DNA from 2 places in the Streptomyces sp. NPDC090032 genome. Region 2 is predicted to be linked to the other one. Evidence: predicted binding sites of a transcription regulator. Region 2 holds the regulator's gene; the other holds the start of a gene.

Region 1 (3,407 bases), on a different contig from region 2:
GGGAGTTACCGCGAGTCGGCTACGCAGGCCTGACCCCGAGATGTACGACGTCCGGAACGCCCCGGACAACCGGGATCTCTTCGGTGCGGACCGACTGGAATCCGGCATTCCGCAAGGTTCCTTCGAAATTTGCGGAGGGCTGCGCGGACCACACGGCGAGCACGCCACCCGGGGTGAGCCGGGCCAGGCAGGCCGCGAGACCTACCGGTGAGTAGAGGTTGTCGTTACCCTCCGTCACGGTCCAGTCGGGTCCGTTGTCGATATCGAGGCACAGTGCGTCGTACTTCTCGGTCGATTCCTGGACGTACGAGACGAGGTCCGCCTCCACAATCTCCGTGCGCGGATCGGCGAGAGCGGACCGTGACAGCTCGGACAGCGGGCCCTCGCGATGCCAGTCGACGATCGCGGGCTCGCGCTCCACGACGGCGATGCGGCCCCAGCGGGAATTCGCAGCCGCGTGCGTGAGGGAGAATCCGACGCCGAGTCCGCCGATGAGAATTCCTGGCGCCGGGCGGTCGTCGAGAGCGTCGAGCGCCGCGTCGACCAGGAGGCGCTCGGAGCGGCCGTCGGACGTGTCCATCAGGAAGCATCCGTTGGCGATGATCTGGAGCAGCGCGCCGTGGCGCCGCAGTACGACCTCTCCGAAGGGCCCTTCCCGCCGGTCGAGGACGACGGGAGCGGCGGTGTGGTCGGTGTCGTACGGGATGGGGTACGAGGTGGACATGGCGTCCATCCTGCCGTAACCGGCGGGACGCCTGGCCGTCCCTGGAAACGGAGTTGGGGACACTCCTGCGCAGGTCCTGTGCACGTGCCGCACGTGGCGCCGGTCATGGACAGTGCGGGTGCGAGGGGCGGAGGGTTGGGGCCGGCCGAAGGGAAAGGGTGCCGCAGGTGGAGCGTGGCGTGACGGTCGAGGCTGACGAGGCGAGTGTTTCTTCGGGGACTCCGCCCGAGGTTTCGCGAGCTGTGGGCGAGCGCGAGTCTCACCGGCTCCGGCCGGAATCCAAGCCTGCGCTCCCCGGCCGTTCGCCGCAGTTGCTCGACGCGATCCCGGCTCAGGCGGCGGCCGGCGAGCGCACTTCGCCCGAGACCGGCGAGCGCCCCGAGGCCGTCTCCCCGCTTCGGCGGATGCGCCCCTGGCGGCTGCTGCCCACGCCCACGGGGACGCCGTTCACCTTCACCTACGCCGCCGTGCTCGTCGGCACGTCCCTCTTCGCGCTGTTCGCCGACCCCGGTGTCGTCGCGTCCGCGCTGCGGGGCTCCAGTACCGACGTGGCGCACCTCGCGCACACGCCCGTGTTCGTGCTGGTCGCCAGTGCGCTGTGGATCGCCGGCGGGATCACGTCCCCGTTCGCGATCTGCTTCCTCGTCGTCCTCACGGCGCTGGAGCGCCGGATCGGCGGCCGGCGGACCGCGGGTGTCTTCGTCCTCGGCCACATCGTGGCGACGCTCGCGACCGAGGTGCCCGTCGGGCTGTCCGTGATGGCCGGGCATCTGCCCGAGAGCTCGCTGCACCGCCTCGACTACGGCATCAGCTTCGGCGTGGCCGCGAGCATCGGCGCGCTCGCCGGTCTCCTGACGCCCTGGCCGCGCTGGACCGTGCTCGCCGTCTTCGGCGGAATGCTGGTCGAGGACCTCATCGCGTTCACCGACCCGATGACGAGCTGGGGGCACTTCATGGCCCTGGCCATCGGCGTCGGGACCTGGCCGCTGGTGCGCCGGTGGCGTCGCGCGCCGCCGGGACCCTCCGCGGCCTGACGCAGTCCCCCGGACGGCCCAGGGCCGTACACGTCATACATCCCCTCTGAGCTGCGGTTCTCCCCTGCCCATCCGCTGATCGCCGAGAGCGAACAGCGGCGGGGGAACATTCGTGGGCTCACGTGCATTGAGTCTGCATAGCTCAACTTGACTGCTTAAGGGGAGATCATGGCTTCGACGTCCACACCGCTCACCCTGCCCGTGCTGCCGCTCGACGACGAGGTCGTGCTGCCCGGAATGGTGGTGCCTCTCGACCTCAACGACAACGACGTACGCGCCGCGGTGGAGGCTGCCCAGGCGGCGGCCCGTTCCAGCGGTTCCGTGGGCGGCAGCAAGCCGAAGGTGCTTCTTGTTCCCCGGATCGACGGCACGTACGCGAACACCGGCGTGCTCGGCACGGTCGAGCAGGTGGGCCGGCTCGCCGACGGTGACCCCGGCGCCCTGATCCGTGGCCGCAGCCGCGTGCGGATCGGCGCGGGCACGACCGGCCCCGGCGCCGCCCTGTGGGTGGAGGGCCTCGCGGTCGAGGAGACCGTGCCTGACCCGCTGCCCGGCTCCGTGGCCGAGCTGGTCACCGAATACAAGGCACTCGCCACGAACTGGCTGAAGAAGCGCGGCGCCTGGCAGGTCGTGGACCGCGTCCAGCAGATCGACGACGTCTCCGCGCTCGCCGACAACTCCGGTTACTCGCCCTTCCTGAGCACCCCGCAGAAGGTGGAGCTCCTGGAGACGGCCGACCCGGTCGCCCGGCTCAAGCTGGCCACCGAGCAGCTGCGTGAGCACCTCGCCGAGCAGGACGTGGCCGAGTCCATCGCCAAGGACGTGCAGGAAGGCGTCGACAAGCAGCAGCGCGAGTTCCTGCTGCGGCGCCAGCTGGACGCCGTACGCAAGGAGCTGCGCGAGCTGAACGGGGAGTCGGAGGGCGAGGAGTCCGACGACTACCGCACACGGGTCGAGGCCGCCGACCTTCCCGAGAAGGTCCGTGAGGCCGCGCTCAAGGAGGTCGAGAAGCTGGAGCGGTCCAGCGACCAGTCCCCCGAGGGCTCATGGATCCGCACCTGGCTCGACACCGTCCTCGAACTGCCGTGGAACGAGCGCACCGAGGACGAGTACGACATCCAGGGCGCCCAGCGCGTCCTCGACGCCGAGCACTCCGGCCTCGAGGACGTGAAGGAGCGCATCACCGAGTACCTGGCCGTGCGCAAGCGGCGCTCCGAGCGCGGGCTCGGCGTCGTCGGCGGGCGCAGGGGCGGCGCGGTGCTCGCGCTCGTCGGCCCGCCCGGCGTCGGCAAGACCTCGCTCGGCGAGTCCGTGGCGCACGCCATGGGCCGCAAGTTCGTCCGCGTCGCCCTCGGCGGCGTACGGGACGAGGCGGAGATCCGCGGACACCGGCGTACGTACGTGGGCGCCCTGCCCGGCCGCATCGTGCGGGCGATCAAGGAGGCCGGGTCGATGAACCCGGTCGTGCTCCTGGACGAGATCGACAAGGTGGGGTCCGACTTCCGGGGCGACCCGGCGGCCGCCCTGCTCGAAGTCCTCGACCCGGCGCAGAACCACACGTTCCGCGACCACTACCTGGAGGTCGAACTCGACCTCAGCGACGTCGTGTTCCTCGCGACGGCGAACGTCCTGGAAGCCATCCCGGAAGC
Region 2 (3,407 bases):
CCCGACCTTGTAGATCCCGTCCTTGACCACCGTCGACTTGATGCTGGTCCGCGTCAGCGGGACGACCTGGACCAGGAGTGACGGCACGGCGGGGGTGGTCGGGCTGTCGACCCGGTCCTTCGCGAGCGCGTTGAACTCGATGTCACGCTGCTGCGCGATGAGCACGGCCATCTGCGCGGCGGTGGACGCCTCTTCGGGGTACGGCTTGTAGACCGTCATGTACTGCTCACCCGTCACGATGCGCTGCACGGCGGCGAGTTCGGCGTCCTGGCCGGTGACCGGCGGGAGGTCGGTGACGCCCGCGGCCTTGAGGGCGGTGATGACCCCGCCCGCCATGCCGTCGTTCGCGGAGTAGACACCGGCGATGTTCTGCGCGCCGATGGACTGGATGGCGGCCGCCATGTTCGCCCGCGCGTTCTCCGGCTTCCAGTCCTTGGTGTCGTACGACTTCGAGATCGTCACCTGGTCCTTGAGCTCGGCCAGGGCGCCGTCCTTGTAGAGCGCGGCGTTCGGGTCGGTGACCGAGCCGTTCATCATGACGATCCGGCTGTTCTTGGACGCCTTGGTGCCGAGCGCCTTGAGGAGCGCCATGCCCTGCACATGGCCGACCTGGTCGCTGTCGAACGACACATAGCCGTCGACGGGGCCCTCGGCCAGGCGGTCGTAGGCGATGACGGGGATGCCCGCGTCCTTGGCCCTCTTGACCGATCCCTTGATGGACTTGGAGTTGACCGCGTCCAGGATCAGTACGTCGACCCGCTCGGCGATCATCTGGTCGACCTGTCTCTCCTGGCGTTTCGCGTCCTGTTGCGCGTTGGCGTACAGGACCCGGCCCTTGCCGCTGGTCAGGTCCTCGACTTCCTTCTTGATGTGCGGATAGTCGAACTTCTCGTAGCGCGCGGTCTCCTTCTCCGGCAGGAGGACGCCGATCTTCAGGTCCTGGTTCTGCCGGGCGGACGCCTTGTCCGCGGAGTCGTTCTCCGGCTCGATCCAGCTGCTCGAGCACCCGGTGAGGGCCACAGCCATGGCGGACGCCAGGCCGACGAGGACGGCGCGCTTCGTACGCGGATTCACTTTCCCTACCTCCCTGAAGTGACCGCGTCTTTGCGGCCGAGGTGGCTGGAAGCCAACTCCGGCGCAATCGCAGCGTCAAGAGGTGAATCCGTAACGACTCGTGATCGGGGCCGTGCGTTCCGGAGATGAACCCGCGCGTACCTCGGGTAACCCCAGTAGCCGCATGAGGCTTGGCCTCCGCTTCACTCCCGCACGGGCCCGCCCGGTGAGCAAACTCACTGTTCGAACACATGACCTCCGCGCGGTCTTCACCAGCCCGACGCGGCCTGTGCGCGCACGTGAGGGCCCCGTGCGCACGTGAAAGGGGCCGGGAGGTTCTCACCTCCCGGCCCCTTTCACACCGACTTCAGGCCCGCTCGCCCGGGTTGCCCGCCCGGGTTATTCGGACGACCGCTTGGGTCGCCACACCACCAGCGCGCTCGCCTGCTGGACCTCCTGGTACGGGACCAGGTCCCGGCGGTAGGAGGCGTGGACGGCCGCCTCGCGCTGCTGCATCGCCGCCGCGGCGCCCTCGACCGCCGTCGAGAGTTCCGCGACCCGCTGCTGGAGCGCCGCGACCTGGTTCTCCAGTTCGATGATGCGCTTGATGCCGGCGAGGTTGATGCCCTCGTCCTGCGACAACTGCTGCACCTGGCGGAGCAGTTCGATGTCGCGGGCCGAGTAGCGCCGGCCGCGGCCCGCCGTGCGGTCCGGGGAGACCAGGCCGAGACGGTCGTACTGGCGCAGGGTCTGCGGATGCAGCCCGCTGAGCTGGGCGGCCACCGAGATGACATAGACCGGGGTCTCGTCCGTCAGCTCGTAGGCCCTGCCAACAAAGGAACTCTGTCGTCGACGGCCGTCCATACGCTCATGCTCCCTTCGCGGCCTGGAACAGTTCTGCCCGCGGATCGGTCTCCGCAGTCGCCTTCCGGTACGCCTCCAGGGCGTCCTTCGCGGTGTCGGTCAGATCCGTGGGGACCGAGACTTCCACCGTGACGAGCAGATCGCCACGGGTGCCGTCCTTGCGGACGGCGCCCTTGCCACGGGCCCGCATCGTCCGCCCGTTCGGCGTGCCCGGGGGCAGCTTGAGCGTGACCGGGGGCCCGCCGAGCGTGGGGACCTTGACCTCGCCGCCGAGCGCGGCCTCCGGGTAGCTGACCGGGACCGTGACCGTGAGGTTGTCGCCCTTGCGGCCGAAGACCGGGTGGGCGTCCACGTGCACGACCACGTACAGGTCGCCCGCGGGGCCGCCCCGCTCGCCCGGTGCGCCCTTGCCGCGCAGGCGGATGCGCTGGTTGTCCGAGACGCCTGCCGGGATGCGGACCTGCATCGTCCGGGAGGACTTCGCACGGCCCGAGCCCTTGCAGACCTCGCAGGGCGTCTCCGCGATCAGGCCGCGGCCCTTGCAGTCCACGCACGGGTCGGTGAGCGAGAAACCGCCACCGCCGCCGCGCGAGACCTGGCCCGTGCCGACGCAGGTCGGGCACACGCGCGGTGTGCCGTTCTTGTCGCCGGTGCCGGAACAGGCCTTGCAGGGCGCCTGCGACGACATGCGCAGCGGCACCGTCGCCCCGTCGACCGCCTCGGTGAAGCTGAGGGTGACCTCGGACTCGATGTCCTGGCCGCGGCGCGGCTGCGTGCGCGTGCCGGTGCCCGCGCCGCCCCGGTTGAACAGGCCGCCGAAGACGTCCCCGAGTCCGCCGCCGAACCCGCCGGCTCCTCCCGCCGTTCCACCGCCCTGGGCGCCGCCTCCGAAGAGGTCGCCCAGGTCGAAGTTGAAGTTGCCGCCGCCCGGCCCGCCCGGCCCCGGACGGAATCCGCCGTTGCCGAACAGGGCGCGCGCCTCGTCGTACTCCTTGCGCTTCTTGGGATCGCCGAGGATGTCGTTCGCCTCGGAGATCTCCTTGAAGCGCTCCTCCGCCTTGAGGTTGCCCTTGTTGGCGTCGGGGTGGTTCTCACGGGCGAGCTTGCGGTACGCCTTCTTGATCTCGGCGTCGGTGGCGTCCTTGGGGACGCCGAGGACCTTGTAGTAGTCCTTCTCGATGAAGTCCTTCGTGCTCATCCTCGACGTCCCTCCTCTCGACTGACGTCAGCCCTCGTCCGGGCCACCGCTCTCCTTGTCGTCGCCTGCGGCCGACTCCCCGCCCTTGGCGGACTCGCCCTTGGCCGGCTGTGCCCCCGGCTGCGGCTCGGCCACGGCCACCCGCGCGGGGCGGATGGTGCGCTCGCCGATCCGGTAGCCCGGCTGCAGGATCGACACACAGGTCGTCTCGGTGACGTCCGGTGCGTACGAGTGCATCAGGGCCTCGTGGATCGTCGGGTCGAAGGGCTCGCCCTCCTTGCCGAACTGCTGG

Evidence for each region. Region 2 encodes HspR, which represses chaperone genes until heat shock. Its sites were predicted from a motif close to TTGAGNNNNNNNNNCTCAA; they were not measured.
Region 1: a site for HspR is predicted at 1,886-1,904, ahead of lon (endopeptidase La). Genes of this name have one in related genera too.

The regions. Positions count from the first base shown of each region.
Region 1 is NZ_JBIVFF010000018.1:143,177-146,583, reverse strand. It holds gene ACIPWY_RS35510 (spermidine synthase) at 20-724, opposite strand; gene ACIPWY_RS35505 (rhomboid-like protein) at 904-1,758, shown strand; gene lon (endopeptidase La) at 1,927-3,407, shown strand, end outside.
Region 2 is NZ_JBIVFF010000005.1:157,068-160,474, forward strand. It holds gene ACIPWY_RS13485 (substrate-binding domain-containing protein) at 1-1,074, opposite strand, end outside; gene ACIPWY_RS13490 (heat shock protein transcriptional repressor HspR) at 1,453-1,917, opposite strand; gene dnaJ (molecular chaperone DnaJ) at 1,922-3,115, opposite strand; gene grpE (nucleotide exchange factor GrpE) at 3,143-3,407, opposite strand, start outside.